2 regions of the Streptomyces sp. 840.1 genome follow, and region 1 is predicted to be linked to the other one. Evidence: riboswitches for the same ligand, from Rfam matches in the RefSeq annotation. Region 1 holds a riboswitch; the other holds the start of a gene.
What was found. A riboswitch is a leader RNA that binds a small molecule or an ion and turns the genes downstream of it on or off. The one in region 1 is predicted to bind glycine.
Positions count from the first base shown of each region.

Region 2: it holds a riboswitch for glycine, as region 1 does, so the genes downstream of both, gcvP (aminomethyl-transferring glycine dehydrogenase) here and gcvT (glycine cleavage system aminomethyltransferase GcvT) in region 1, are expected to answer to the same signal.

Region 1 is NZ_RJUU01000001.1:311,933-327,434, reverse strand. Features, by position in the region: gene EDD93_RS01425 (IS481 family transposase) at 1-834, shown strand, start outside; gene EDD93_RS01420 (L-serine ammonia-lyase) at 831-2,213, opposite strand; gene glyA (serine hydroxymethyltransferase) at 2,371-3,627, opposite strand; gene gcvH (glycine cleavage system protein GcvH) at 3,648-4,025, opposite strand; gene gcvT (glycine cleavage system aminomethyltransferase GcvT) at 4,118-5,233, opposite strand; glycine riboswitch at 5,375-5,467, opposite strand; gene EDD93_RS01400 (AAA family ATPase) at 5,623-6,303, shown strand; gene EDD93_RS01395 (enhanced serine sensitivity protein SseB) at 6,361-7,131, shown strand; gene EDD93_RS01390 (enhanced serine sensitivity protein SseB C-terminal domain-containing protein) at 7,380-8,144, shown strand; gene EDD93_RS01385 (ABC transporter permease) at 8,588-9,586, shown strand; gene EDD93_RS01380 (ABC transporter substrate-binding protein) at 9,704-11,419, shown strand; gene EDD93_RS01375 (ABC transporter permease) at 11,569-12,579, shown strand; gene EDD93_RS01370 (ABC transporter ATP-binding protein) at 12,576-13,664, shown strand; gene EDD93_RS01365 (dipeptide ABC transporter ATP-binding protein) at 13,721-14,929, shown strand; gene EDD93_RS01360 (trimeric intracellular cation channel family protein) at 14,948-15,502, shown strand, end outside.
Region 2 is NZ_RJUU01000002.1:554,650-570,151, forward strand. Features, by position in the region: gene EDD93_RS28810 (MerR family transcriptional regulator) at 1-559, shown strand, start outside; gene EDD93_RS28815 (bifunctional nuclease family protein) at 613-1,086, shown strand; gene EDD93_RS28820 (MerR family transcriptional regulator) at 1,254-1,871, shown strand; gene EDD93_RS28825 (DNA polymerase IV) at 1,964-3,469, shown strand; gene EDD93_RS28830 (PRC-barrel domain-containing protein) at 3,394-3,762, opposite strand; glycine riboswitch at 3,876-3,972, shown strand; gene gcvP (aminomethyl-transferring glycine dehydrogenase) at 4,166-7,051, shown strand; gene EDD93_RS28840 (DUF5999 family protein) at 7,149-7,355, opposite strand; gene EDD93_RS28845 (hypothetical protein) at 7,673-8,266, opposite strand; gene EDD93_RS28850 (glutamate-cysteine ligase family protein) at 8,747-10,252, shown strand; gene EDD93_RS28855 (substrate-binding and VWA domain-containing protein) at 10,328-12,115, opposite strand; gene EDD93_RS28860 (CPBP family intramembrane glutamic endopeptidase) at 12,300-13,079, shown strand; gene EDD93_RS28865 (PhzF family phenazine biosynthesis protein) at 13,192-14,007, opposite strand; gene EDD93_RS28870 (PadR family transcriptional regulator) at 14,158-14,784, shown strand; gene EDD93_RS28875 (SRPBCC family protein) at 14,903-15,334, opposite strand; gene EDD93_RS28880 (hypothetical protein) at 15,396-15,502, opposite strand, start outside.

The DNA of each region.
Region 1 (15,502 bases):
AAGTGGGTGCGGCGGTGGCGGGCCGAGGGCGAGGCGGGCCTGGCCGACCGCTCCAGCAGGCCAGGGACGACACCGCACCGCACTCCGGCCGCGATCGAGGCCCGCGTCTGCGACCTGCGCCGGTCCCGCAAACTCGGACCCGCACGGATCGGCCCGGTCCTCGGCCTTCCCGCCTCAACCGTCCACCGGATCCTGACCCGTCACGGACTGAACCGCCTCGCCTGGATGGACCGGCCAACCGGCTCGGTGATCCGCCGCTACGAACGCGAGCGTCCCGGTGAGCTCGTCCACGTCGACGTCAAGAAACTGGGCCGGATACCCGACGGCGGCGGCCACAAGGTCCTGGGCCGCCAGGCCGGCCGCGCCACCCGCAGCAACATGGGCTTCGACTACCTCCACTCCGCGGTCGACGACCACTCCCGCCTCGCCTACACGGAAATCCATGGCGACGAGAGGGTCGCGACCTGCGCAGCCTTCCTGACCCGGGCCGCCGCGTTCTTCGCCGACCTGGGCATCACCCGGATCGAACGCGTGCTGACGGACAACGCCTGGGCCTACCGCAAGGGGCTGGCCTGGAAACAGGCCTTGGGCGACATCGGCGCGACCGGCAAACTCACCCGCCCCTACCGACCACAGACCAACGGCAAAGTCGAACGCTTCAACCGCACCCTCGCCGACGAGTGGGCCTACCTGCGGCCCTACACCTCCAACGACGAGCGAACAGCCGCCCTGGCAGACTTCCTCCACACCTACAACCACCACCGCTGCCACACCGCCCTCGGAGGCCAGCCCCCGATCAGCCGTGTCAACAACGCTGCGGGTCAATACACCTAGCACTCGATGATGTTCACCGCGAGCCCGCCCCGCGCCGTCTCCTTGTACTTCACGGACATGTCCGCGCCCGTCTCCTTCATGGTCTTGATGACCTTGTCGAGAGAGACCTTGTGGCTGCCGTCGCCTCGCAGGGCCATCTTCGCGGCCGTGACCGCCTTGACCGCCGCCATGCCGTTGCGCTCGATGCACGGGATCTGGACGAGGCCGCCGACGGGGTCGCAGGTCAGGCCCAGGTTGTGCTCCATGCCGATCTCGGCGGCGTTCTCGACCTGCTCGGGGGTGCCGCCCAGGACCTCCGCGAGTGCGCCCGCGGCCATGGAGCAGGCGGAGCCCACCTCGCCCTGGCAGCCGACCTCGGCGCCGGAGATGGAGGCGTTCTCCTTGAACAGCATGCCGATGGCGCCGGCGGCCAGCAGGAAGCGGACGATGCTGTCGTCCTTCTCCGTCTCGGTGGCGCCGCCCGCCGCGAAGTTCATGTAGTAGTGCAGCACCGCCGGGATGATGCCCGCGGCGCCGTTGGTCGGGGCGGTGACGACGCGGCCGCCCGCGGCGTTCTCCTCGTTGACCGCCATCGCGTAGAGGGTGATCCACTCCATCGCGTGGGTCTGCGGGTCGCCCTCGGCGCGCAGCTGGCGGGCGGTGTTCGCGGCGCGGCGGCGGACCTTGAGGCCGCCGGGCAGGATGCCCTCGCGGGACATGCCCCGGGACACGCAGGCCTGCATGGAGCGCCAGATGTCCAGGAGGCCGGAGCGGATCTCGTCCTCGGTGCGCCAGGCCCGCTCGTTCTCCAGCATCAGCGACGAGATCGACAGGCCGCTGTCCTGGGCCAGGCGCAGCAGCTCGTCGCCGGTGCGGAAGGGGTGCTTCAGCACGGTGTCGTCGAGGACGATCCGGTCCTCGCCCACCGCGTCCTCGTCGACGACGAAGCCGCCGCCGACCGAGTAGTACGTCTTCTCCAGGAGCGGCGCGCCCTCGTGGTCGTAGGCGAAGACCGTCATTCCGTTGGCGTGGTACGGCAGCCTCTTGCGGCGGTGCAGGACCAGCTGCTTGTCGGCGTCGAAGGCGATCTCGTGCATGCCCAGCAGGTTGATCCGGCCGGTGGAGCGGATCTCGGCGACCCGGTCGTCGGCCGTCTCGACGTCGACGGTACGGGGCGACTCGCCCTCCAGGCCGAGCAGCACGGCCTTGGGGGTGCCGTGGCCGTGGCCGGTGGCGCCGAGCGAGCCGAACAGCTCGGCGCGTATCGAGGCGGTGTGGGCGAGCAGGCCCTCGTTCTTCAGCCGGCGCGCGAACATACGGGCCGCGCGCATCGGGCCGACCGTATGGGAGCTGGACGGGCCGATGCCGATCGAGAACAGGTCGAAGACCGAGATGGCCACGGGTGACTCCTCAAAGCGTTGGTAGACGCCGTTGTCTGCCGGGTGGTGCGGTACGGGCCGGGTCGGCCCGGAGAGCAAGGGACAAGGGATGGGGCACCGCGCTCACTCCTCAGTGTGCGCGGTGCCCCTCCCCAATGTGCAAATACGCAGGTCCGGACTACAGACCGGGGTAAAGCGGGAACTTCTCGGCGAGCGCGACGACGCGGGCCTTCAGGTCGTCGGCGTCGTAGGACGGCTTCAGGGCGGACGCGATGATCTCCGCGACCTCGGTGAAGTCCGCCGCCTGGAAACCGCGGGTGGCCAGCGCCGGCGTGCCGATCCGCAGGCCCGAGGTGACCATCGGGGGCCGGGGGTCGTTCGGGATGGCGTTCCGGTTGACCGTGATGCCCAGCTCGTGGAGCCGGTCCTCGGCCTGCTGGCCGTCCAGCTCGGAGTTGCGCAGGTCCACCAGGACCAGGTGCACGTCCGTGCCGCCGGACAGGACGGAGACGCCGGCCTCGGTGACGTCGGGCTGCACCAGGCGCTCCGCGAGGATGCGGGCGCCGTCCAGGGTGCGCTGCTGGCGCTCCTTGAACTCCTCGCCCGCCGCGACCTTGAACGAGACCGCCTTGGCCGCGATCACGTGCTCCAGCGGGCCGCCCTGCTGACCCGGGAAGACCGCCGAGTTGATCTTCTTGGCGAGCTCCTGGGTGGAGAGGATCACGCCACCGCGCGGACCGCCGAGGGTCTTGTGCGTGGTGGTCGTGACGACGTGGGCGTGCGGCACCGGGTTGGGGTGCAGGCCCGCGGCGACCAGACCGGCGAAGTGCGCCATGTCGACCATCAGGTACGCGCCGACCTCGTCCGCGATGCGGCGGAAGGCGGCGAAGTCCAGCTGACGGGGGTAGGCGGACCAGCCGGCCACGATCAGCTTCGGCTTGGACTCCTTGGCGAGGCGCTCGACCTCGGCCATGTCCACGACACCGGTGTCGTCGACGTGGTACGGGACCACGTTGTAGAGCTTGCCGGAGAAGTTGATCTTCATGCCGTGGGTCAGGTGACCGCCGTGCGCCAGGTTCAGGCCCATGATCGTGTCGCCCGGCTTCAGCAGCGCGAACATCGCGGCGGCGTTGGCCTGCGCGCCGGAGTGCGGCTGCACGTTCGCGGCCTCGGCCCCGAAGAGTGCCTTGATGCGGTCGATGGCGATCTGCTCGATCACATCGACGTGCTCGCAGCCGCCGTAGTAGCGGCGGCCGGGGTAGCCCTCGGCGTACTTGTTGGTCAGGACGGAGCCCTGGGCCTCCATGACCGCGACCGGAGCGAAGTTCTCCGAGGCGATCATTTCGAGGGTGGACTGCTGACGGTGGAGCTCGGCGTCGACAGCGGCGGCGACGTCCGGGTCCAGCTCGTGGAGGGAGGAGTTCAGAAGCGACATCAGGTGGTCCCTTGGGGTCTTTAGTTGCCGGAGAACGCGGTGTACTCGTCGGCGGAGAGCAGATCGGCCGGCTCCTGTGCGACGCGTACCTTGAACAGCCAGCCGCCTTCGAACGGTGCGGAGTTCACCAGCGAGGGGTCGTCCACGACGTCCTGGTTCGCGGCGGTGACCTCGCCGGTCACCGGCGAGTAGAGGTCGCTGACCGACTTGGTCGACTCCAGCTCGCCGCAGGTCTCGCCCGCGGTCACCGTCTCACCGACCTCGGGGAGCTGGGCGTAGACGACGTCACCGAGAGCGTTGGCCGCGAACTCCGTGATGCCGATCGTGGCCACGCCGTCCTCGAGGGCCGACAGCCACTCGTGCTCCTTGCTGTACCGCAGCTGCTGGGGGTTGCTCATGACCTGAATTCTCCTGTACGCGGGGGAGTGCTGATGAACGATGGTCTTACGGTGTGAGACGCGACTGCGTCACTTCTCGACGCGCGCGGACGTCACTTCCGGCGCTTGTAGAACGGCAGCGCCACGACCTCGTACGGCTCGTGGCTGCCCCGGATGTCCACCGCGACACCCTCGGTGCCGGGCGTGGCGTGCGCGGCGTCGACGTACGCCATGGCGATCGGCTTGCCGAGCGTGGGGGACGGGGCACCGGAGGTGACCTCGCCGATGACCTGGCCGCCGGCGACGACGGGGAAGCCGGCACGCGGGACCCGGCGGCCCTCGGCGACCAGGCCGACGAGCTTGCGGGGCGGGGCGGTCTCGGCACGCTCGGCGGCGGACTCCAGGGCCTTGCGGCCCACGAAGTCGCCGTCCTTCTCGAACTTCACGACCCGGCCGAGCCCGGCGTCGAACGGGGTGAGCGACGTGGTCAGCTCGTGCCCGTACAGCGGCATGCCCGCCTCCAGGCGCAGCGTGTCACGGCAGGAGAGCCCGCACGGGATCAGGCCGCGCGAGGCGCCCGCCTCGGTCAGCGCCCGCCACAGCTGCTCGGCGTGCCCGGGGGCGACGAACAGCTCGAAGCCGTCCTCGCCGGTGTAGCCGGTACGGGCGATCAGCGCGGGGACCCCGGCGACCGTGCCGGGCAGCCCGGCGTAGTACTTCAGCCCGTCCAGGTCGGCGTCGGTGACGGCGGCCAGGATGGCGGGCGACTCGGGGCCCTGCACGGCCAGCAGCGCGTACGTGTCGCGGTCGTCGCGCACCTCGGCGTCGAAGCCCCCGGCGCGGGCGGTCAGGGCGTCCAGCACGATCTGGGCGTTGCCCGCGTTGGCGACGACCATGTACTCGGTCTCGCCCAGCCGGTACACGATCAGGTCGTCCAGGATGCCGCCGTCCTCGGCACAGATCATCGTGTAGCGGGCCCGGCCCACCGAGACGGTGGCGATGTTGCCGACCAGCGCGTAGTTCAGCAGGTCCACGGCGGCCGGGCCGGTGACGGTGATCTCGCCCATGTGGGAGAGGTCGAAGAGGCCGGCCTTCGTGCGCACGGCGAGGTGCTCGTCGCGCTCGCTCGCGTACCGCAGGGGCATGTCCCAGCCCGCGAAGTCCGTCATCGTGGCACCGAGGCTGCGGTGCAGGGCATCGAGGGCAGTGAGGCGCGGGGCGGTGCTCATGGATATGACTCCCAGGGCATGACGACGTGGACGATCCCTCCCCATCTGTCATCGGAACCTGAGAGGTTCGCCGAGAGGCCCCGGAGGGGTTCGGCTTGCACCTTGGGTGGAGTCGCCGGGCGACTCGCTTTTCAGATCTGCCTCATCCACGCGGTACGGGGCCTGAGAGATTCAAGGGAGGATCTTGCTCCTTCGGCGTCCGGCCGGTGGCCGGAACTCTCCCGCGCGGATTCGAGCGGCCTTTATGCAGTTGGCCGCCATCATCGCACGCATCGCCGGTCTGTGGGGCGCCGGTACCCCACCGGATGCGGCGGGTCGTGAGCTTGTGCCGCATTACCTTTTCTTTACACTTCTTGGGCAGGTGTGTGTCGGCCGACAGGGGGATGGCGATGACGTTGCAGCGGTACGCGACGACCGCGGGAGTCGCGGGTGGCGCACTGCCCGCCCAGCAGGGCGCCCCGGCCCGGGAGGCGTCGGGCCCGTGCGGCCCCGTCGTCCGGGACCTGCGCGGCCGGGCCGGGCGCAGCCCGCGCGCCCTGCACTTCGCGGCGGGCGACGTGGTGGTGGTCTCCGGGCTGCCGGGCAGCGGCAAGTCGACGCTGATCGGGCGGGCCGTGTCCGCCCGCGTCATCGACTCCCAGGACACCCGGGACCGCTGGGCCGCCCTGCTGCCGCGCTTAGTCCCCTACGCCCTCTACCGGCCGCTCGTCCGCGTCGCCCACTACTGGGGACTGTGGCGGGTGCTGCGCTCCGGCGCCTCCGTCGTCGTCCACGACTGCGGCACCCAGGGCTGGGTGCGCGGCTGGCTGGCCCGTGACGCCCGGCGGCGCGGCCGCGTCCTGCACCTCGTCCTGCTCGACGTCAGCGCGCAGACCGCGCGGGCCGGGCAGATCGAGCGGGGCCGGGGCGTCTCCGGATACGCCTTCGCCCGGCACCGCGGGGCGCTGCGCAGGCTGCTGCGGGACACCGAGACGGGACTGCTGCCCCTCGGCTGCGTATCGGCGGTGCTGCTGGACCGGGAGGCGGCGGCGCTGCTGACCCGGATCACCTTCGCGGAGGCGCACGGCTAACCTCTTGCTGCACGATCCGGCCATGATCCGCCGGACTGGCCCCCAGAGAGGGAAGCAGTGGACATTCCGGCACAGGACCGTATCCCCCCGCAGGGCGGATGGCCGGCCAATGAGCTAGAGGAAGTGCTGGGCGCCTCGCTCGGCAGCCCGGAGGCGGGCGGCCGGCTGGTCGAGGTGCTCGGCCGCAGCCATCTCTGGGTGCCCCTGCCCAACGGCGGCGGGCCGGACGCCACCGACCTGGACCTGCCGACCCTGGAGCTCGACGGCGGGGTGTACGTGCCCGTGTTCAGTTCCGAGCAGCAGTTCATCAGCTGCGTCGGCACCCATATGTCCTTCACCGTGGCGCCCGCCGTCGAGTTCGCCCGGGGGCTGCCCCCGCAGCTCGGCCTGGCGGTGAACCCCGGCGGCGCCGTCGGCATGCCGCTCCCGCCGCCCGCCGTGGCCGAGCTCTGCCGGGCCGGACGCAGCCTGCTCGACGGGCCGGCCGGCGGCGGCCGGGTGCGGCTGTACGAGCCGGACTGGAAGGAGGAGCCCGTCGACTTCCTCGCGGCCGCCGCCGCCGAGTTCGAGCAGAGCGGCGTCGTGCTCAGCGCCCGCAGGGCCCTCGCCAGCATCGAGGGCGGCGACCCCGTCCTCTTCGTCGGCGTCGAGTTCTCGACCTGGGACGGCGCGGGGCGCAACGCCCCCATGGACGCCCTCGGCCGGGCGCTCGGCCGCGTCGAACCGCCGTGGCCGGTGAACCTGGTCCTGCTCGACGTGGCGCAGGACCCGGTCGCCGACTGGATGCGCGCGCGGATCCGGCCGTTCTTCCAGCGCCCGGCCGAGTAGCGCGGACCGGCGGCGCCCGGGGGGACGGCGGCGGGCCATGGCGTCAAGTCGGTGTCAGGACCGGCGCCTAAGCTGGTTTGATGGCTGGTGCCTCGGCACCGCGCCGCGCCCGTGTGCCCCGGGAGCGGCAGGCCGACACAGTTGATCGAAGAGGGGCGGGACCCAGGGTGAGTGCGTCAGGCATGGGGGCGGCCGATGGGATCTCCCCTGTTCGGGCGGGACCGGGCGCCCCGGGAAACCTCGAGCACATGCTGCGCCAGGTGACACCCGGACGCTACGACGCGTACGAGGCCCTGCTCCAGGCCCTGGCGGCCGACCGGATCTGGATGCTGCTCTGGCACGGCCGGGCCGGTTCGCCGGAGGCCCAGTACGGCAACATGGAGATCGACGGCCTCGGCTACGCCCCCTGTGTCACCTCCGCCCAGGAGCTCGCCGCCAGCGGCTGGAACCGGGCCCACGAGGTGGTGGGCGGCCGCGACATCGCCCGCGCCCTGTTCCCCGACCGCTGGGGTATCTGGCTCAATCCGCACGCCCCGGGCGGCGGCGTCGGCATCCCCTGGCTCGACCTGCGCCGGATCGCCACCGGCCTCGACCGGATGCCCGCCGGCCCGCTGCGGATCAGCGACCCCGCCCTGGAGACCCCGCAGTTCTACGCCCAGCTGACGCAGAACGCCCACCACACCCCGGCGATCCGCTCGCTGCGCCGCGCCTGGGTGCAGCCCGCGCTCGGCGTGCCCTACCTCGCCATCGGCCTCGACCTGTACGACACCAGCCAGCCGTCCGTCGACGCGGTGCGCGCGATGATGCAGCAGTCGATCGGCGCGGTCCCGGAGGGGCTGCCGGTCTCCACCGTCGCCATGTCCGACGAGTACGACCCCGTCGCGATGTGGCTGCGGGGCAACTCCCGTCCGTTCTACGACCGCGAGTCGCACGCCCCGGCCGCCCGCAGCGGCGTCGTCGCTCCCGGTTACGGCTACCCACAGGCCCCCGGCCCGGCCCCGCACAGTTACTAGGCCGCTCACCGGAGCGGACAAACGTATCCCCGGTGGACAAGACCACCACCGCCGTCACCCAAATCGCCACTCAATAAGGCCTGTTGGGTGGCATGTCCGTTCTGGTGGATTAGCGGGCGAGTGGTCCGCTCACTCGATCCGCCTGTCCGGATAACGGAAGCTCACTGACCGCATCACGTTTGAGCAAACATTCCCCGTCAGGTCTGGCGGGTGATCGCAACTGCGTTGAAGACTCCCGGCTAGTGGGGATCGTCGGCCCTTTGTACGAGGTTGCCCCGGCGGACATTCCGTGGACGCTTCCGACACATCGCACGCATCAGACGCATCAGACGTTTTTCAGCACCAGCACCTCAGCCGCATGAACGTGCGCGGCTGACACGCGCCAGGCCGTTACCGCGGCGAGCAAGGGCCGGCCACCGCCGGCGGGAGGGGTCAAAGGCACTGTGACCGCACCGATCGAGACCACCGGATCGGCTGCCGAGGCTCAGCCGGAGGCAGTACTCACGGGAGTCAAGCAGAGCCAGATCGAAGGCCGTTCGCTCGGACAGATCGCCTGGTCCCGCTTCAAGCGGGACAAGGTGGCCGTCGCCGGCGGCATCGTTGTCATCCTGCTGATCCTGCTCGCTGTCCTCTCCAAGCCGATCCAGGCCGTCTTCGGTCTGGACCCCAACGAGTTCCACCAGGACCTCATCGACCCCGCGCTGCTCGCCCCCAAGGGCGACTGGGGCGGCATGAGCTGGAGCCATCCGCTCGGCGTCGAGCCGCAGTACGGGCGCGACATCCTGTCCCGGATCATCGAGGGCTCCTGGGTCTCCCTCGTCGTCGCCGTCGGCGCCACCCTGCTCTCCGTGGTGATCGGCGTCTTCTTCGGCGTGGTCTCGGGGTTCTACGGCGGCTGGGTCGACACGGTCATCAGCCGCATGATGGACACCTTCCTGGCCTTCCCGCTGCTGCTGTTCGCGATCTCCATCTCGGCGGCGCTGCAGGACGGCGCGTTCGGCCTGGAGGGGCTGCCGCTGCGGCTCGCGGTACTGATCTTCGTGATCGGCTTCTTCAGCTGGCCGTACATGGGCCGTATCGTCCGGGCCCAGACGATGAGCCTGCGCAACCGCGAATTCGTCGAGGCGGCGCGGTCGTTGGGCGCCCGCGGCCCCTTCATCCTCTTCCGGGAGCTGCTGCCGAACCTGGTGGCGCCCATCCTGGTCTACTCCACGCTGCTGATCCCGTCGAACATCCTCTTCGAGGCGGGTCTCAGCTACCTCGGGGTCGGTATCGCCCCGCCGCAGGCCTCCTGGGGCGGGATGCTCACCAACGCGATCGACTTCTACCGGAACGACCCGATGTACATGATCGTGCCAGGCGTGGCCATCTTCGTCACGGTCCTGGCGTTCAACCTGCTGGGAGACGGGCTGCGTGATGCCCTCGACCCCCGTAGCAAGTAGGGCCCGGGTGCTCGTCACAAGGACGTGCGACATGCCATGGCAACCATCGATTGAGGGGAATTTCCTCAGGTGAAGACCAGAAAAACTACAGCGGTGGTTGCCACAGCTGTGGCCCTGATGCTGGCCGCGTCCGCGTGCAGCGGCTCCGACGACGACAACGGCGGTGGCAGCAGCGGCAAGGGCTCCGGCGCCACCGACGCCGCACTGACGTCGGTCGTCAACAAGTCGGACAAGAAGGGCGGCACCGTCAAGATCGAGCTCTCCGACGAGCCCGACTCCCTCGACCCCGGTAACACGTACTACGGCTGGGTGCAGAACTTCTCCCGCCTGTACGGCCGCACCCTGACGTCCTTCAAGCCGGCCGCCGGCAAGGACGGCCTGGAGATCGTCCCGGACCTCGCGGAGGGCCTCGGCAAGGCCAGCGCCGACGCGAAGACCTGGACGTACACGCTGAAGAAGGGTCTCAAGTTCGAGGACGGGACCCCGATCACCTCGAAGGACGTCAAGTACGCCGTCGAGCGGTCCAACTTCGCGCCGGAGGCCCTGTCCAACGGCCCGACGTACTTCAAGGCCCACCTGCTCGGTGGTGACAAGTACAAGGGTCCGTACAAGGACAAGAGCGCGGGCGGCATCTCCTCCATCGAGACGCCGGACGACACCACGATCGTCTTCAAGCTGAAGGACGCCTTCGCGGACTTCGACTACCTGGCGACCTTCTCGCAGACGGCCCCCGTGCCGGCCTCGAAGGACAAGGGCGCCGACTATGTGAAGCACATCGTGTCGTCGGGCCCGTACAAGTTCGAGTCGTACGACGAGGGCCGCGGCGCGACCCTGGTGCGCAACTCGAACTGGGACCCGAAGACCGACCCGAACCGCCCGGCCCTGCCGAACAAGGTGACGGTGCGCTTCAAGGTCAAGCAGGAGACGGTCGACAACAACCTGATCGCCGACAACACCACGGCCGACGGTGCCGGCACCGGTGTCGCCCCGGCCACCCAGCCGGACGTGCTCACCAAGCCCGACCTGAAGAAGCAGACCGACAACTCGTACGCGGGCGCCACCTCGTACATCGGTCTGAACGTCCACGTGGCCCCGTTCGACAACATCCACTGCCGCAAGGCCGTTCAGTGGGGCATCGACAAGGCGTCGGTCCAGGCCGCCCAGGGTGGCGACCCCAAGGGTGACGTCGCGACGACCCTGCTGCCGCCGACCGTCAACGGCTACAGCAAGTTCGACCTGTACGAGTCCGCCGGCCACAAGGGCGACGAGGCCAAGGCCAAGGACGAGCTGAAGCAGTGCGGCAAGCCGAAGGGCTTCGACACCAAGATCTCGGCCCGCTCCGACCGCCCCGCCGAGATGGCCATGGTCACCGCGGTGCAGGCCTCGCTCAAGAAGATCGGCGTCAACGCCGAGATCAAGAGCTTCCCGGCCGGCAAGTACTTCTCGAACTTCGCGGGCAACCCGAGCTACGTGCACGCGAACAAGCTCGGCATGATCATGAGCGCCTGGGGTGCCGACTGGCCGACCGGCTTCGGCTTCCTGGACCAGATCATCAACGGCTCGGCCATCAAGCCGTCCGGTGGCAACAACGTCCAGGAGCTGGACGACCCGAAGATCAACAAGATGCTCAACGAGGGCATCGCCAACACCGACACCGCCGCCCGTGAGAAGGCGTGGGGCGACATCGACAAGGCCGTGGCCGAAGGCGCCACCGCCGTGCCGCTGATCTACCGCAAGAACCTGCTGCTCCGGCCGAAGTCCGCGACCAACGTCACGGTCACCCAGGCCTACCTCGGCATGTACGACTACGTGCTGATGGGTTCCGCCAAGTAGGTACGGCCCCGTTCCCCGGGCCGCGCGCACACCGCGCGGCCCGGGGAACGGCCCCCCGGGCCCCCAGAATTGTCCTGAAAGGCAGGTGAAGGCACGGTGTCCGACCGCACGGGTTACCCCCGGCAGACAGATACCGGCGCCGGATAGCTGTGGCTGCGTACATCATCCGACGCGTCTTCGGCGCGGTACTGCTGCTGTTGATCGTCAGCGCAGTCACCTTCGCGATCTTCTTCCTCGTCCCCCGGCTCGCCGGGCAGACGATGGACCAACTGGCGGCCCAGTACGTGGGCAAGGACGCCAATCCGCAGTCCATCCTCGCGGTCAAACAGAACCTCGGCCTCGACCAGCCGCTGTACGAGCAGTTCTGGCACTTCATCAAGCAGATCTTCGTCGGCGCGGACTACACGTTCGGCCCCGAGGTCTCGCACTGCGGTGCCCCGTGCTTCGGCTTCTCCTTCAAGAACCACGTCGAGGTCTGGCCCGAGCTGACCGCGCGTATCCCGGTCACGTTCTCGCTGGCCATCGGTGCCGCGGTGATCTGGCTGCTCAGCGGTGTGGCCATCGGTGTCGTCTCCGCGCTCAAGCGGGGCTCGATCCTGGACCGCTTCTTCATGGCCGTCGCCCTCGCCGGCGTCTCGCTGCCGATCTTCTTCACCGGCATGCTCGCGCTGGGCGTCTTCACCGTGCAGTGGCCCGTCTGGGAGAACATCACCTACGTCCCGTTCACGGAGAACCCGCTGGACTGGGCCTGGAACCTGCTGATCCCGTGGTGCTCGCTGGCCTTCCTCTACTCCGCGCTCTACGCCCGCATCACCAGAGCCGGGATGCTGGAGACCATGGGGGAGGACTACATCCGCACGGCCCGCGCCAAGGGCCTGAAGGAGAGCGTGATCATCGGAAAGCACGGTCTGCGGGCCGCGCTCACCCCGATCGTCACCATCTTCGGCATGGACTTCGGCCTGCTGGTCGGCGGCGCGGTCATCACCGAGCAGGTGTTCTCGTTCCAGGGCCTCGGCTTCTACGCCATCGACGGGGTCAGGGGCAACGACCTGCCCATCGTGATGGGCGTGACGCTCATCGCGGCCTTCTTCATCGTCGTCTGCAATCTGCTGGTGGACCTGGTGTACGCCGCCATCGACCCCAGGGTGAGGTACTCGTGACCGAGGTTTCCAAGGCACAGACCGCGGCGGCCGGCAAGCCCGCCGCCGCGCGGGCCGGCGACGAGGCCTTCCTCTCCGTACGGGACCTGCGCATCCACTTCAAGACGGACGACGGCCTGGTCAAGTCGGTCGACGGCGTGAGCTTTGACGTGAAGCCCGGACAGACCCTCGGCATCGTGGGCGAGTCCGGCTCCGGCAAGTCCGTCACCTCGCTCGGCGTGCTGGGCCTGCACCGCACGGCCCCCAACGCCCGCATCTCCGGCGAGGTCTGGCTGGACGGCGAGGAGCTGATCGGCGCCTCCGACGCCCGGGTGCGCGAGCTGCGCGGCCGCAAGATGGCCATGATCTTCCAGGACCCGCTCTCCGCGATGCACCCGTACTTCACGGTCGGCGGGCAGATCGTGGAGGCGTACCGGGTCCACAACAAGGTCACCAAGAAGGTCGCCCGCACCCGCGCCATCGAGATGCTCGACCGGGTCGGCATCCCCGAGCCGCACAAGCGCGTCGACTCCCACCCGCACGAGTTCTCCGGCGGCATGCGCCAGCGCGCCATGATCGCGATGGCCCTGGTCAACAACCCCGAACTGCTCATCGCGGACGAGCCGACCACCGCCCTGGACGTCACCGTCCAGGCGCAGATCCTGGACCTGATCCGGGACCTGCAGAAGGAGTTCGGCTCCGCCGTCATCATGATCACCCATGACCTCGGGGTGGTCGCGGAGATGGCCGACGAGCTCCTGGTGATGTACGGCGGCCGTTGCATCGAGCGCGGTTCCGCGGAGAAGGTGTTCTACGAGCCCCAGCACCCGTACACCTGGGGACTGCTCACCTCGATGCCGCGCATCGACCGCGAGGAGACCGACCGGCTGATCCCCGTCAAGGGCCAGCCGCCGTCGCTGATCAACGTCCCGGACGGCTGCGCGTTCAACCCGCGCTGCCCGTACGCGGACATCCCCAAGGACAACCTCACCCGCACGACGCGTCCCGAGCTGGAGCAGGTCGGTGACGGGCACTTCTCCGCCTGCCACATGTCACCGCAGGAGCGGGCCCGGATCTGGTCCGAAGAGATTGCGCCGAAGCTGTGAGCGATCCGAGCGATGTGAGCGACGTGAGTGACGTGAGCCAGAAGAAGAACACCCCGGTGCTGGAGAAGGACGTGTCGATCCCGGAACAGGCCACCGCCTCCCGCGAGCCGTTGCTCAGGGTCGAGGGCCTGGCCAAGCACTTCCCGATCCGCAAGGGGGTGTTCGGCCGGCAGAGCGCCGCGGTCAAGGCCGTCGACGGCATCGACTTCGAGGTGTACCCGGGGGAGACCCTGGGCGTCGTGGGCGAGTCCGGCTGCGGCAAGTCGACGATGGGCCGGCTGATCACCCGGCTGATCGAACCGACCGGCGGCAAGGTCGAGTTCGAGGGCCGCGACATCACGCACCTGTCCATGGGCAAGCTGCGTCCGATGCGCCGCGACGTCCAGATGATCTTCCAGGACCCGTACTCCTCGCTGAACCCGAGGCACACGATCGGCACGATCGTCAGCGCGCCGTTCAGGCTCCAGGGCGTCGAGCCCGAGGGCGGTCTGAAGAACCACGTCCAGGAGCTGCTGTCGCTGGTCGGGCTCAGCCCCGAGCACTACAACCGCTACCCGCACGAGTTCTCCGGCGGCCAGCGCCAGCGCATCGGCATCGCCCGCGCCCTCGCCCTGCGCCCGAAGCTCGTCGTGGCCGACGAGCCGGTCTCCGCGCTCGACGTGTCGATCCAGGCGCAGGTGGTCAACCTGCTCGACGACCTCCAGGACGAGCTCGGGCTCACGTACGTGATCATCGCGCACGACCTGTCGGTCATCCGCCATGTCTCGGACCGGATCGCGGTCATGTACCTGGGCAAGATCGTCGAGCTGGCGGACCGCAAGTCGCTGTACTCGGCGCCGATGCACCCGTACACCAAGGCCCTGATGTCCGCCGTGCCGGTGCCGGACCCCCGCCGGCGCGGGGCGAAGAGCGAGCGCATCCTGCTCAAGGGCGATGTGCCCTCGCCGATCTCGCCGCCCAGCGGCTGCCGGTTCCACACCCGGTGCTGGAAGGCCACGGAGGTCTGCAAGACGCAGGAGCCGCCGCTGATCGCGCTGAAGACCGGCCACCAGGTCGCCTGCCACCACCCGGAGAACGCGCCCGACCAGGTGCCGGGACAGCAGGTGCTGACCGCGGCCAGGGAAGCGGTCGAGCTGATCACGCCCGCCAAGGAGAGCTCCGCCGAGGAGAGCTCCGCCGGGGCGCCGTCCGAGGCGCCCGCCACGCTCGGCAAGAAGGACACCGCAACACCCTCCGAGACGGCGGAGGACAGCCCGAAGGAGTAGTACCGGCACAATTGCCCGGTGCTCAACGAACTGTTCACGCCCTCCGTCCAGCATGCGCTCGACATCGTCGGGATCTTCGTCTTCGCGATCTCCGGCGCTCTGCTCGCCGTACGCAAGAACTTCGATGTCTTCGGCATCGCGGTACTCGCCGAGGTCACCGCGCTGGGCGGGGGGCTGTTCCGCGACGTGATCATCGGCGCGGTGCCACCCGCCGCGTTCACGGACCTCGGGTACTTCACCACCCCGCTCCTCGCCGCCTGTCTGGTCTTCTTCCTGCACCCGCACGTCGAACGGATCCAGGTCGGCATCAACGTCTTCGACGCCGCCGGGCTCGGCCTCTTCTGCGTCACCGGCACGGTCAAGGCGTACGACTACGGCCTCGGGCTGACCGCGTCGGCGGCGCTCGGGCTGGCCACCGCGGTCGGCGGTGGTGTGCTGCGGGACGTACTCGCCAACGAGGTTCCCTCGTTGCTGCGCTGGGACCGCGACCTGTACGCGGTGCCCGCGATCGTGGGGGCCGCGATGATCGTGCTCTGCATCCGCTTCGACGCGCTCAACGCCTTCACCAGCGGC
Region 2 (15,502 bases), on a different contig from region 1:
GTTCCGCTCCGACGACGTCGAGCGGCTCGCCCAGGTGCTGCGGATGCAGCGGGACCACTATCTTCCGCTGAAGGTCATCCGCGAGCACCTGGACGCCGTCGCCCGGGGCGAGCGGGCGCCCCTGCCGGCTCCGGACGGCGAGCGGGACCTCTCCGACGGCAGCTGGATGGGCGGGACGGGCCGGTCCACGGCCGCCCGCATCGGCCGGGCCGAGCTGCTCGCTGCCGCGGAGGTGACCGAGAGTGACCTCGATGCGTGGGAGTCCTACGGTCTGGTCGTTCCGTCGGCCGACGGCGGATACGACGCCGAGACGGTCACCGTCGCCAGGCTCGTGGCGGATCTGGGCCGGTTCGGCCTGGAACCGCGGCACCTGCGCGCCATGCGGGCGGCCGCGGACCGCGAGGCCGGACTGATCGAACAGGTCGTCGCGCCACTGCGCCGGCACCGGAATCCGCAGACCAGAGCCCATGCCGAGGCCACCGCCAAGGAGCTCGCGGAGCTCTCTGTACGCCTGCATTCGGCCCTCGTACAGACCGCGCTCCAGATCAGGCTCCACTGATCCGCGTGGGCCCCGACTACCCAAACCTGCCGAGCAAGTCCTAGGGTTGCTGTGTGAACGAGCTCGACGTTGTGGGTGTCCGGGTGGAAATGCCCTCCAACCAGCCGATCGTGCTCCTGCGTGAAGTGGGAGGCGACCGGTACCTCCCTATTTGGATCGGTCCTGGTGAGGCGACCGCGATCGCCTTCGCTCAGCAGGGCATGGCTCCGGCCAGGCCGCTGACCCATGACCTCTTCAAGGATGTGCTCGAGGCCGTGGGCCAGGAGCTCACCGAGGTCCGGATCACGGACCTCCGTGAAGGGGTCTTCTACGCGGAGCTGGTCTTCGCGAGCGGAGTCGAGGTGAGCGCACGGCCGTCCGACGCCATAGCGCTCGCCCTGCGAACCGGAACGCCGATCTACGGCAGTGACGGGGTGCTCGACGACGCGGGAATCGCGATTCCCGACGAGCAGGAGGACGAGGTGGAGAAGTTCCGCGAATTCCTCGATCAGATCTCGCCGGAGGACTTCGGTACGAACAGTCAGTGACGTCCCGAGGGGTCGTCGTCAGCGCATCCGACAAGCCTTTCCCCATCGAGGGTCACGGGAAACCACCCTCAGGGTGATTATCACTCGGCGTGCCGAGTGTGGCGATCGTTGACGCACCCCGAGTGACTGCCTACCTTCGAGTGGGCAGGTCAAGGACGGAGGTCGGCGTGGGAAGCAGCGGCGACGGTGCGGCAGTGGGTGGGCCGTATCCGCAGCAGGGGAGTACGGCCGACCAGACCATCAGGCAGCCGGCTGCGCCGGCTGCGGTGTCGGGGGACGGCGTGACATCGGCCAAGGACATCGGCTATCGCGGGCCGACGGCGTGCGCGGCGGCGGGGATCACCTATCGGCAGCTCGACTACTGGGCCCGTACGGGTCTGGTCGAGCCGAGCGTCCGTCCGGCCTACGGGTCGGGCACGCAACGGCTCTACAGCTTCAGGGACGTCGTCCTGCTGAAGATCGTGAAGCGCTTCCTCGACACCGGGGTGGCGCTCCAGAACATCCGCACCACGGTCCAGCACCTGCGGGCCCGCGGGTTCCAGGATCTTGAGCGCATGACCCTGATGAGCGACGGGGCGACGGTCTACGAGTGCTCCTCGCCCGCCGAGGTCGTGGAGCTGCTCCAAGGCGGCCAGGGCGTCTTCGGCATCGCTGTGGGGGTGGTCTGGCGGGACGTCGACGCCGCGCTGTCACAGTTGCACGGGGAGCGGGTGGACACCGGCGAGACACTGGTCGGGAACAACCCCGCCGACGAGCTCGCCCGACGGCGCAACCGGGCCGGCTGAGCAGGTGAGCCCCGGCCGGGCCCGGGGAATCCCGGGCCCGCAGACAGCCGTCGCCCGGCGATTGTCAGTGCCATGGGGCAGCATCGACTGATGTGAGAGCCGCGCCGACCATCCTGCATCTGGACATGGATGCCTTCTACGCCTCTGCGGAGCAGGCGGCGAAGCCGAGTCTGCGCGGCAAGCCCGTCGTGGTGGGCGGACTGGGGCCCCGCGGGGTCGTCGCCACCGCCTCGTACGAGGCCAGGCGTTTCGGGGTCCACTCGGCCATGCCGATGGCGCAGGCCAGGCGCCTGGCGCCGAACGCCGCCTACCTGGTGCCGCGCTTCGCGCTGTACCGGACGGTGAGCGACCAGGTCATGGAGCTGCTGGGCCGGCTGTCACCGCTGGTGGAGCCGTTGAGCCTGGACGAGGCCTTCGTCGACCTGGAGGCGGGCGGCACAGCGGACGACACCGCCTCCGCCCTCGCCATCGGTGAGCAGCTGCGGGAGGCGATCGAGGCGGTCACCGGACTCAGCGGATCCGTCGGTCTCGCGGGCTCCAAGATGCTGGCGAAGATCGCCTCGGAGGAGGCCAAGCCGGACGGGATCATGCTGATCGAGCCCGGCACGGAGCGGGAGCTGCTGGCGCCCATGCCGGTACGGACCCTGCCCGGCGTCGGACCGGCCACCGCGGACCACCTGCGGCGCGCCGGGATGACCACGGTGAACGACCTGGCCGAGGCGGGCGAGGCGGAGCTCGTACGGCTGCTGGGCAAGGCGCACGGCGCCTCGCTGCACCGGATGGCCTCAGGCCGGGACGACCGGCCGGTCGTCGCCGAACGGGACGCGAAATCGGTCTCGGTGGAGGACACCTTCGATACGGACCTGCACGACCGGGTCCGGGTCAGGGGCGAGGTCGAGCGGCTCGCCGACCGGTGCGTCCAGCGGCTGCGGGCGGCGGAGCGCTCGGGCCGGACCGTGGTGCTCAAGGTGCGGCGGTACGACTTCTCGACGCTGACCCGGTCCGAGACGCTGCGCGGGCCCACCGACGACCCCACGGTGGTCCGGGAGGCCGCCGCCCGGCTCCTGGAGTCCGTGGACACCACCGGGGGAGTGCGGCTGCTGGGCGTGGGCGTCACCGGGCTCGCCGACTACACCCAGGAGGACCTGTTCGCGCAGGCGGCCGATGAGCGCACCGCCGCAGGACTCGCTGCGGCCGAGCTCGCCGCCGGCCCTGCCGCCATGGGCTCGGCCGGCGGTGCGGAGGCCGGGGTGGACGCCGCCGCGGGCGAGGGCCGGCCGGAGTCCGAGGAGGCGTCGGAACAGGAGAGCGCCGAGCAGCTCGCCGCCCGGCGCTGGCCCGCCGGACACGACGTGCGGCACGACACCCACGGCCACGGCTGGGTGCAGGGCAGCGGGGTCGGCCGGGTCACGGTGCGCTTCGAGGAGCCGGAATCGGCACCCGGCCGGGTCCGTACGTTCCGTATCGACGATCCGGAACTCCAGCCGGCCGATCCGCTGCCGCTCGTGCGGGACCCGGTCGACTACTCGTCCTGGCCGGCCAGCCTGCCGAAGTCCCGGTCCGGGGCGGTCGCCTCGGGCGGGGCGTCCAGGCCGTAGTGCCGGTAGAGCTGGAGCTCCTGCTCCGGCGAGAGGTGGCGGCCGACCCCGAAGTCGGGAGCGTCCTTGATCAGCGTGCGGTCGAAGGGGACGCGAAGCGTGTCCTTGACGAATTCGCTGGGTTCCAGCGGGACGAAGGCGTCCCGGCTGAACAGGCCGGTGCGTACGGCCGCCCACTCCGGCACGCCGGTCGCGTCGTCGAGGTACACCTCGTCCACCGTTCCGATCTTGGTGCCCTCGCGGTCGAACGCCTTGCGGCCGATCAGGCTGCGCGGATCGATGTCGGTCTGCACGGTCCCTCCCACGGGTCGCGGGTACTCCACAGGAACCACAGAAGTGCAGATCCGTGCGGTTGGCCACTCGAAAACTCCGCCGGGCACCCCGCTGGTAGGCTGGGGGCGGCTGCTTACCCCGTGCGGGAGAGTCCTCCGGAGCGAATCCGGAGGCGCCGAAGGAGCAAATCCTCCCCGGAATCTCTCAGGCCCCCGTACCGCACGGACGAGGTCACTCTGGAAAGCAGGGCGGGTTCCGCACGGCCGGGTGCCGAGTGGGTCCCTCCCTCACCGACGGTGAAAGCCGGTGCGCGCAGTGGGCACCGGTGAAGCTCTCAGGTTGAGATGACAGAGGGGGAGGCCGTTCGGGCACCCCGCGCCGCGGTGCCCCTCGCAGGTCGTGACAGACCAGGAGGCCTCCACCATGACCCCCCGTCGCACTTCGCTCTCCCAGCTCGAACAGGGAATCCCCTTCGAGCAGCGTCATATCGGTCCCGACGCCGCGGCGCAGGCGAAGATGCTCGCCCAGGTCGGTTACGGCTCGCTCGACGAGCTCACCGCGGCCGCGGTGCCCGATGTCATCCGGAGCGCCGAGGCGCTGCAGCTTCCGACGGCCCGTACCGAGGCCGAGGTGCTGGCCGAACTGCGGTCGCTCGCCGACCGCAACCAGGTGCTGGCCCCGATGATCGGGCTCGGCTACTACGGCACGTTCACCCCGCCGGTGATCCTGCGCAACGTCATGGAGAACCCCGCCTGGTACACGGCCTACACGCCGTATCAGCCGGAGATCTCGCAGGGCCGCCTCGAAGCCCTCCTCAACTTCCAGACGATGGTCGCTGACCTGACCGGGCTGCCCACCTCCGGTGCCTCGCTGCTGGACGAGGGCACCGCCGCCGCCGAGGCGATGGCGCTCGCGCGGCGCGTCGGCAAGGTGAAGAACGGCGTCTTCCTGGTCGACGCCGACGCCCTCCCGCAGACCGTCGCCGTGATCCGGACCCGCGCCGAACCGACCGGTGTCGAGGTCGTCGTGGCCGACCTGGCCGACGGCATCCCGGCCGAGATCGCCGAGCGCGGTGTCTTCGGCGTCCTGCTGCAGTACCCGGGCGCCTCCGGAGCCGTGCGCGACCTCGCTCCCGTCATCGAGCAGTCCCACGAGCTCGGCGCGATCGTCACCGTCGCCGCCGACCTGCTGGCGCTCACCCTGCTCACCTCGCCCGGTGAGCTGGGCGCGGACATCGCGGTTGGCACCACGCAGCGCTTCGGTGTGCCGATGGGCTTCGGCGGACCGCACGCCGGGTTCATGGCCGTGCGCGAGAAGTTCGCCCGCAGCCTGCCGGGCCGCCTCGTCGGCGTCTCCGTGGACGCGGACGGCAACAAGGCCTACCGGCTGGCCCTCCAGACCCGTGAGCAGCACATCCGCCGCGAGAAGGCCACCAGCAACATCTGCACCGCCCAGGTGCTGCTCGCCGTGATGGCCGGCATGTACGCCGTCTACCACGGCCCGGAAGGGCTGCGGACGATCGCCCGCCGGACCCACCGCTACGCCGCGATCCTGGCCGAGGGGCTGCGCGCCGCCGGTGCGGACGTGGTGACCGGAGCCCACTTCGACACGCTCACCGTCCGGGTTCCGGGCCGGGCCGCGGAGGTCGTCGCCGACGCCCGCGAGCGCGGGGTGAACCTGCGGCTCGTCGACGGCGACCTCGTCTCGCTCGCCTGCGACGAGACGACCACGCGTACGGAGATCGCGTCCGTCTGGGCGGCCTTCGGCGTCACCGGCGACATCGAGGCGCTGGACGCCACGACCGCCGACGCGCTGCCCGAGGGGCTGCTGCGCTCCGACGCCGTGCTGACCCACCCGGTCTTCCACCAGCACCGTTCCGAGACCGCGATGCTCCGCTACCTGCGCAAGCTCGCCGACCGCGACTACGCGCTGGACCGCGGCATGATCCCGCTCGGCTCCTGCACCATGAAGCTGAACGCGACCGCCGAGATGGAGTCGATCACCTGGCCCGAGTTCGGCGCCCTGCACCCCTTCGCGCCGGCCGAGCAGGCGCAGGGCTTCCTGACGCTGATCCGGGAGCTGGAGGAGCGGCTGGCCGAGGTCACCGGTTACGACGCGGTGTCCATCCAGCCGAACGCGGGCTCGCAGGGCGAGTTCGCGGGGCTGCTGGCCGTCCGGGCGTACCACCGTGCCAACGGTGACGAGGAGCGGACCGTCTGCCTGATCCCGTCCTCGGCGCACGGCACCAACGCGGCCAGTGCCGTGATGGCCGGGATGAAGGTCGTCGTGGTGAAGACGGCCGACGACGGCGAGGTCGACATCCAGGACCTCCGCGCCAAGATCGAGCAGTACCGCGAGCAGCTCGCCGTGCTCATGATCACCTACCCGTCGACGCACGGTGTCTTCGAGGAGCACGTCGCGGACATCTGCGCCGAGGTGCACGACGCCGGCGGTCAGGTCTACGTCGACGGCGCCAACCTCAACGCGCTGGTCGGCCTGGCCAAGCCGGGCCACTTCGGGGGCGACGTCTCGCACCTGAACCTGCACAAGACCTTCTGCATCCCGCACGGCGGCGGCGGCCCCGGCGTCGGCCCGGTGGGCGTGCGCGCGCACCTCGCGCCGTACCTGCCGAACCACCCGCTGCAGCCCGCAGCGGGTCCGGAGACCGGGGTCGGCCCGATCTCGGCCGCCCCGTGGGGCTCGGCCGGCATCCTGCCGATCTCCTGGGCGTACGTACGCCTGATGGGCGGCGAGGGCCTGAAGCGTGCGACGCAGGTCGCCGTACTCGCGGCGAACTACATCGCCAAGCGCCTCGAGCCGCACTACCCGATCCTGTACAACGGCCCGGCCGGGCTCGTCGCGCACGAGTGCATCGTGGACCTGCGGCCGATCTCCAGGGCGACCGGCGTCAGCATCGACGACGTGGCCAAGCGGCTCATCGACTACGGCTTCCACTCACCGACCATGTCGTTCCCGGTCGCGGGCACGCTGATGATCGAGCCGACCGAGAGCGAGGACCTCGCGGAGCTGGACCGCTTCTGCGACACGATGATCGCCATTCGCGGCGAGATCGAGAAGGTGGCCTCCGGCGAGTGGAGCGCGGACGACAACCCGCTGGGCAACGCCCCGCACACCGCCGCCGCGCTGGGCGGCGACTGGGCGCACGGCTACAGCCGTGAGGTGGCGGTCTTCCCGGCCGGGGTCACCGCGGCCGACAAGTACTGGCCGCCGGTGCGCCGCATCGACGGTGCGTTCGGTGACCGTAACCTCGTCTGCTCCTGCCCGCCGCTGGACGAGTACGACAACTGACGGGACCGACGTCCCGGACGTCGTGGGGTGACGCGGAACTGCGTCGGGGCCGGTTCGGAGATCTCTCCGGGCCGGCCCCTTCCGTTACCTGCCGCGGTCAGGCGGCCTTCATCACCCGGCCCGTTCCCAGCGGCCGGTGCGGCGCGATGATCTGCCCGTCCGGGAGCAGCTCACCGGTGTCCTCGAAGAGCAGGACGCCGTTGCACAGCAGGCTCCAGCCCTGTTCCGGGTGGTGTGCCACCAGGCGGGCGGCCTCCCGGTCGGCTGAGTCGGCTGTGGGGCAGGGTGGCTGGTGCTGACACATGGCTGGGTTCTTTCGCTGCGTTGAGTTGAGTGTCCTGCGGCTTGAAGAGGTGTTCATGGCCGCCCCCCGTATCTGTCGGTCCGGTCCCAGTGTTGCCCCACGGGCGTCAATCCGCAGGGATTTCGCGGGAGCGCTGCTACTCCTCTCATGACGCGTCACCCAGCCGGACGGTTCGGCGCAACTGCCCTGTCACTTCGGGTGGTTCGGGGTGGCCGGATGGGGCTAGTCCGGATGGGTCCCGGATGCGCCCTCGCAGCGCGCCGTGCCCCGCCGCCGGAGTCGGCGGCGGGGCACAGTGAAGTGGGGGCGGCCGTAGGTCAGGCCGGGGAGCCGAGCAGGGGGCCGGGACCGGGCGTGATGCGAGTGGTGATCACGGGAAGCAGATCGGCGACCTGGTGCGGACGGTGTGCCGCGATACCCGGTGGGGCGGGAGCCAGCGGAACCAGCAGGTCGGCGGGGGCGGGGGACCCGCCGGCCGCGTCGGCCCCGGTGTCCTCGTGCAGCCACAGTGCCAGCATGTAGAGCTCGGGAATGGACAGCAGCCTCGGCTGGTAGTGGGTGCTCGCGGCCTCCGCCTGGCGCAGGGCCAGTTCGGTCGAGGCGATGTAGGGGCCCTCGAAGAAGTGCGAGAACGTCCAGCCGTCGGGGGTGAGCATGGTGTCCGCCGCGGCGACCGCCCGATCCGGGCCGCAGATCTGGAAGCGCCAGGCGGCGAGCCGGGTGGTGGATGTGAGCCCGCCCGGTCCGATGCGGTCCAGCACGTGTACGGGGAGCGGGTGTTCGGGGCTCAGGGGTCCCTGGGCCGAACGCAGGGCAGGTGTCCGGGCCTCGCGGACCGCGGTGGGTGAGCCGAGCGCCGCGAGAACACTTCTCAGCGCGGGCGCGGGAGCTGGAGGAACATGCAGGGGCATAGTGGGTCGCCTCTCACTTCGGAGACACGGTGGAGCGTGGGCGGGTGCAGACGGCGCTGTCGGCGTGCGGGGCCAGAGGAGGCCGGTGACTGAGCCGGTGCGTCAACTCTCTGCCTCGTCCGCGGAGTTTATACGACAGGTGTTCACGCGGTGATTCCACTAGCCATCACTACTATTGCCGGCAAGACGGTATCCGGACTTTATTATGCGGAGATTATGCTGATTCGGCGTGAGCGGCGCAGCCGTCGCCTCGGGTTTTTCGTGTGACGCGGTAGGCTGAAACGCGTCGGTGCATTCCTCGCGTCGAGCGGCGGAAACTGCGTGCTGCGTCATGCCGAGTGAATGTGCCCCGGGTCGTGGTCATCAGATTAGCGGCTGCGCACCGTCCGCGAGGCGTTATAGATCACTCCGTCTGGGCATTATCGATCGTGACGCGAGCGGCCTGGGCCGCGGGCTGCCCACTCGAGGAGGGACACTTCGATGGGGGAGAAGGTCGTTGCGGGCGCCTTTGACCTGTCCGATCGGCAGAAGTACCGACGGAAGCTCCACCAGTGCCTGGAGGGGCTGGAGAGGCTCCTGGCGGAGCGGCGATTCGACCGGCCGCGCAACCTCATGGGCATGGAGATCGAGCTGAATCTGGCGGGCTCCGACGGCATGCCGAAGATGTTGAATGGACAGGTACTCGAGCGCATCGCGAGCCGGGATTTCCAGACAGAACTCGGGATGTTCAATCTGGAAGTGAACATTGTTCCCCATCGCCTGGACGGCCGCGTTCTCGATCAGCTGGCCGAGGAGCTGCGGACCGGCCTGGGATATGCCGACCGGAAGGCCGGCGAGGTCGATGCCGGGATCATGATGATCGGAATACTGCCCACCGTCGGCAGCGAGGACATGGTCCGCGGGAACCTCTCCGACGGGGATCGCTACACACTGTTGAACGACCAAATGGTGGCGGCGCGCGGCGAGGATTTCTCCCTGGATATCGAAGGTGTGGAGCGACTGGTCTGTACCTCCGGGTCGATCGCGCCGGAAGCCGCCTGCACCTCCGTCCAACTGCATCTGCAGGTCACCCCGGAGCGGTTCTCGGACGTGTGGAACGCCGCCCAGGCCGTCGCCGCGGTCCAGGTGGCAGTGGGGGCCAATTCGCCCTTCCTGTTCGGCCGGGAGCTGTGGCGGGAGTCGCGTCCGCCACTCTTCCAGCAGGCCACGGACACCAGGCCGCCCGAACTGCAGAACCAGGGGGTGCGTCCCAGGACCTGGTTCGGGGAGCGGTGGACCGGTTCGGTGTACGACCTCTTCGAGGAGAACGTGCGCTACTTCCCCCCGCTCCTGCCCATCTGCGACGAGGAGGAACCGCTGCGGGTCCTCGACGAGGGCGGGGTGCCCCGGCTCCAGGAACTCGTCCTGCACAACGGCACGGTCTACCGCTGGAACCGCCCGGTGTACGGGCTGTCCGACGGCGTCCCCCACCTCCGGGTGGAGAACCGGGTGCTGCCCGCAGGGCCGACGGTCGCCGACGTGATCGCCAACGCCGCGCTCTACTACGGGCTCGTGCGGGCGCTCGCCGAGGAGCCCCGCCCGGTGTGGACCAGGATGCCGTTCGCCGCGGCAGCCGAGAACTTCGACACCGCCTGTCGCCGGGGCATCGACGCCGAGCTGCTCTGGCCCAGGCCCGGCCGCGCCGGCGGGCTGACCCGGGTGCCGGCCGTCAAGCTCGTACGGGACGAACTGCTTCCGCTGGCGGCCGCCGGGCTCGACGCCTGGAACATCGAGCCCGCCGACCGCGACCGTTACCTCGGCATCATCGAGGAGCGCTGCAAGCGCCGGACCAACGGGGCGTCCTGGCAGGCCGACACCTATCACCGGGCGCGGGAGGCCGGGCTGGGGCGGGACGCCGCACTCGCCGCCATGACCCGCCGGTACGCCGAACTGATGCAGTCCGGCGAGCCCGTGCACAGCTGGCCGGTGGGCATCCCGGGCGCATGAGCGGACGGGGCCGGGCCCCTGGTCCGGGGACGGCCCCGCCCGCTCGCGTCACCGTCCAGCTCGGCGACGCGAGCGCTATTCCCGGGCGGCGCGGCCGCTCTGCCCCGCGGTCATGACGGCCTGAAGGATCACCGCCTGGATCTCGGCCGGGTCGTTGACCTGGTAGCCGCCCCCACCGGTCACCTTGGCTATCTGGTTCACCTCTTCGCGGTCGGCGTCGGGGCCGACCGCGATGGCGAGCAGCGGAACCGGCCGCTCGGGGTCGGCGATCCGGGTGAGTTCCGCGATCAGGGCGCTGCGCGAGATGGAACGGTCGTCCTGGTTCGAGCCGTCGGTCAGGATCACCACGGCGTTGAACTTGCCCTTCACGTAGGTGCGCTGCGCCTCCTTGTAGGCGGCCAGCGTGGTGTCGTACAGCCCGGTCGCCCCGTCCGGCACCGGCTGCAGCGCCGAGAACGCGTCGGCCAGCTTCGCGCGGTGGGTGCCGCCGCCCTTCGTCTTCTCCCCGAGCCGGCTGGTCGCCACCAGCCGGCGGTAGTCCTTGTCGCCGTCGAGCCTGGTGGCGAACTCCCAGAGGCCGATCTCGTCGTTCGGGGTGAACTGGTTCAGGGCCTCGATCAGGGACGCCTTGGTGACGTCCATCCGGGACTGGTTGCGGCCCGGCACGATCGTGGCCATCGACCCCGAGGCATCGACGACCGTGGTGAGCCGCGCGCTCTGCACGGTGATCGTCCACATGCCGAGTGTTTCCTGAAGCGTGTCGTCCGAGGGCGCGGTGGCGGGTGAGGTGGCGTACGGCTGAGGCGACCTGCCGCCCGCCGACGCGACCAGCGTCTCGCCCGCCGTGCCGTCGACGGTCCGGAAACCGTGCTCCTCCAGCGTGCGCTGCGCGCTGTCCTCGGACAGCAGGGTCATGAACCGCAGGGCCGCCCGGCTCTTCTCCGTGCTCAGCTGGTCCTCGTTGACCAGCGCGAAGGGATAGTCGAGCAGCGGGGTGCCGTCCGTGGGGTAGAAGAGGTCGAGCTTGCCCGCATCGGTCGACTCGGCGTTGTGGGCGAAGGCGGCCTGCTCGGAGAGCAGCACCGCCTGGTTGCGGGAGGGATTGCCCTCCTCGGCGCCCGAGCCGTCGCCGGCCAGTGTCCCGGGCACCTGGGTGTCGCTGTCGGACATCCGCTGGGCGAGGAGTTTGGCGGTGGCCGCGACCCTCGTGTCGCTGTCCCCGCCCAGCTTGTCAAAGGACGCGCCGATGCTGGTGAGGGCCAGCAGACCGGTGGCGCTGCGCGCCGGGTCGGCCGAGCCCAGCCGCACCTTGTCGGACTCCGTTGCCGAGGCCATCAGCTCGGCCCAGGTGTACTTCTTCTTCGGCCAGCCGAGGGTCTTGGCGGCCGAGGGCACCATGGCCAGGGCCACGGGGGAGGAGGCCACGGAGTCGCCCGGGGTGACCGGCACGGCGTCGCCGGTCCCCTTCGCGCGGCCCAGCCAGAGGTCGGAGTCCGGCAGCCACATCTGGTAGTCGGGCTTGCCGGTGCCGGCGGCCAGTGCGTCGGCGACCTTGTACGAGTCGCGGGCCAGCACTTCCACGTCGACGCAGTGGCCGTCGGATCTCAGATCGTCCTTGCGGGCCTTGTCGGCCACCGCGCGCACGGCGGGCGCGATGTCGGGCGAGGCCACCATGGACAGGTGCACCGCGGAGTCCTCGCAGGACTTCGAGAACGAGAGCAAGCCCCCCTGGGCCGCTACCGCCGTTCCCGCCGCCACGGCGAGAACGAGCGCGGTGGCGATGGCTACGGTACGACGGCGGTTCCGTGGACGGTCCCCGCTTCCGTCCGCCGTGTAGTCGTCGGGCAAGCTGTGACGTCCCATGTCGGTGGTGCCCCTCCTTGAGGATGAACAAGGAAATGGGGGACCACACCATCGGCAATGGTGCTCGTCCCCCGGCCTGTCGCGCATGATCTTCGTACCTGTATTCGAGACCCTAGTGGGGCGGGGAGCGGCATGGGACGTGAATGCACAACTCAAGGCAGGTGTACAGGTGGAGGCGGGGCGTGTGGCTGATTCTTATCCTCAGGAGGCCGTGTCACGACGGATCCTGCGGTCCGAGACGGTGCTGGTGCTGGCGCTCTCGCTGGGCGCCAGCGGGGTGTCTGCCCTGATCAGTTTTGTCGGATCGCTGACGAAACCAGGGGGTTTGAAGGATCAGGCGGCAACGCTCAACAGTTCCTACGCACCTGGCCGTCCCTGGCTGGATCTCGCCTGGCAACTCTTCGGTATCGCGACCGCGCTGGTGCCCGTCGCCCTGGTGGCCCATCTCCTGATCCGCGAGGGGACGGGCCTGCGGGCGATCGGCTTCGACCGGACCAGGCCGGGATCGGACCTGGGGCGCGGCACGCTGGTGGCGGCGGGCATCGGCAGCGCCGGGCTGGCCTTCTACCTGTTGGCGCGGGCCGCCGGATTCAACCTCACGGTCGTTCCCGAGTCGCTGCCGGACGTGTGGTGGAAGTTCCCGGTACTGATCCTTTCGGCGATCCAGAACTCCGTCCTGGAGGAAGTGATCGTCGTCGGATACCTGCTGCGCCGGCTGGGGCAGTTGGGCTGGACCCCGATGGCCGCCCTGGTGGCCAGTTCGGTGCTGCGCGGCTCGTACCACCTGTACCAGGGGATCGGCGGGTTCATCGGGAACATGGTGATGGGGATCGTCTTCGTACTGCTGTACCGCCGCTGGCAGCGCGTGGGGCCGCTGGTGGCCGCGCATGCCCTGCTCGACATCGGCGCGTTCGTCGGATACGCGCTGCTCGCCGGGAAGGTGGGCTGGCTGCCCACTCCGTGAGCGGCCGCGGGGCCGGGCGTCCGGGAGGGGGTGTGCGGGTGATCCGCACACCCCCTCCCCGCGTTTTCCCCGCACCGTCCGGCAGGCCGGCGCTTGCCGGGACCCGGCCCTGTTACTGGGCGACGAGCAGTTCTCCGTCCAGGACGGTGACGGCGTCACCGGTCAGCAGCGTCCGGTCGCCGCGCAGCGCGGTGCGTACGAGGCCGGTCCGGGCGGACGCCTGGAGGCCGGTCAGGTCGTCGCGGCCGAGCCGGGCCGACCAGAACGGCGCCAGGGCGGTGTGGGAGCTGCCCGTGACGGGGTCCTCGTCGATGCCCACGGCCGGGAAGAAGCCGCGGGAGACGTAGTCGTAGCCGGACCCGGTGGCCGCGGCCGTGGCGATGACGCCGCGCCGCGAGTGGGCGCCCAGTGCCGCGAAATCCGGGGTCAGTGCCCGTACGGCCGCCTCGTCGGCCAGCTCCACCAGCAGGTCGCCGGTGTGCGGGCCCGTGTCGTGCACGGAGACGGGCTCCGCGCCCAGCGCGGCGGCCAGCCACTGCGGCGCGGCCTCCGGGGTCAGCGGTGCGGTGGGGAAGTCGAGCGTGAGCGAGCCGTCGGGCCGGGCGGTCGAGGTGAGGATGCCGCACCGGGCGGTGAAGCGCACCGTGCCGCTCGCGGCGCCGGTGGTGTGCAGGACGTGGGCGGTGGCGAGGGTGGCGTGGCCGCACATGTCGACCTCGGTGGCCGGGGTGAACCAGCGCAGCGCCCAGTCGGCGGCGCCGCCCGGCGGCAGCGGGTGGGCGAAAGCGGTCTCGGACAGGTTCAGCTCCGCCGCGATCTGCTGGAGCCGGCTGTCGTCCGGGAAGCCTTCCGGGCCCAGCAGCAGGACGCCTGCGGGATTGCCGGTGAAGGGGCGGTCGGTGAACGCGTCGACGATTCGAATCCTCATGCCACCGACCGTAGGCATGTCGCGAAGCCGCAGGCCAAGGCCAATTTCGCATGCGCGGACCGGTCGGCCTCCTGGAGGGGTTTGTCAAACGACCGGTTCCGATATATCGTTGACGCATCGCGACCGATCAACGATAGAAGGAGTTAAGTCATGCGATCACATGGACACGAACACGGACATGGACACGGGCACGGTCCCTGCGGGCCGGGCGAGCGCGGACGGGGTGACTTCGAGGGGCGCCGGGCGGCCTTCGGGCAGTTCGGACCGCCGTTCGGCGGCGGGCCCTTCGGCGGTGGCCCCTTCGGGGGCGGGCGCGGCAGGGGCGGCGGCCGGGGAAGGGCACGCCGCGGTGACGTACGCGCCTCGATCCTGGCGCTGCTGAAGGACCGGCCGATGCACGGCTACGAGATGATCCAGGAGATCGGCGAGCGCAGCGGCGGGGCCTGGCGGCCCAGTCCCGGCTCGGTGTACCCGACCCTCCAGCTCCTGGAGGACGAGGGCCTGATCGTCAGTGCCAGCGAGGGCGGCAAGAAGCTGTTCACGCTGACCGACACCGGCCGCACCGAGGCGGAGTCGGGCCCCGAGGCGCCCTGGGAAGAGGCCGGCCGCGGCGTCGACTGGGAAGGCGTCAACGAGATCCGGCAGGCCGGTTTCGGCCTGATGGAGGCGTTCGGCCAGGTCTGGAAGACCGGGTCGGCCGACCAGCGCGAGAAGGCGCTCACCGTCATCAACGACGCCCGTAAGAAGCTCTACCTGATTCTCGCCGACGAGCACTGAGCCGGCCGGTGCGAAGACTGAGGAGCTGTAGTGCGAGAAGGCCCCGCGGATGTCCCGCGGGGCCTTCTCGATGTCCGTGTGCGGACGGCCGGTCCGCCGGTCGCCGGTTCGCCGCGTCTCAGGCGACGATCAGTCCGTCCAGTTTGCGCAGCGACTCGATGAGGGCGGCGGTGGCCGAGTCCTTGAGTTTGCCGGCCATCAGGGAGACCGCGGCCCCCGTGAACTCGCCGTCGATGCGGACCGTGGTGGCGTCCCCGTCCGGCGTCAGCGCATAGCGCATCTTCAGGTTGACGCCCATCGGACCCTTTCCCGTGGTCGTCAGCAGGCGGCCTTCGTCGAGCTCGGCGATCGTCCACGTCACCTCGGCCGGGAAGCCCATGAGCTTCATGTTCTCCTCGTAGGTGCCCGCGAGCTCCAGCGTGGCCGGTCCGCCCTTGGGGAAGCTGGTGTGGGTGGCGTTCCACTCCCCGTACGTGCTGAAGTCGGTCAGCTGGGCCCAGACCTTCCCGGCCGGCGCCTCGATGCGCGCCTCTGCACTGACTTCGGCCATGCGACCACCCCTTCTCGACGGGTTACGGTGTCGCGGAACGTAGCCGCAGAGCCGTGAACATTCAATGCTGATGAACTGTCAGATCTATGGGTTCGGTTCCTGCCCGCCAGATCAGCGCGGAGTCGAAGCGGTCGGATGCGCGCGGATGCGGTCCGTCGTCGTGGCAGT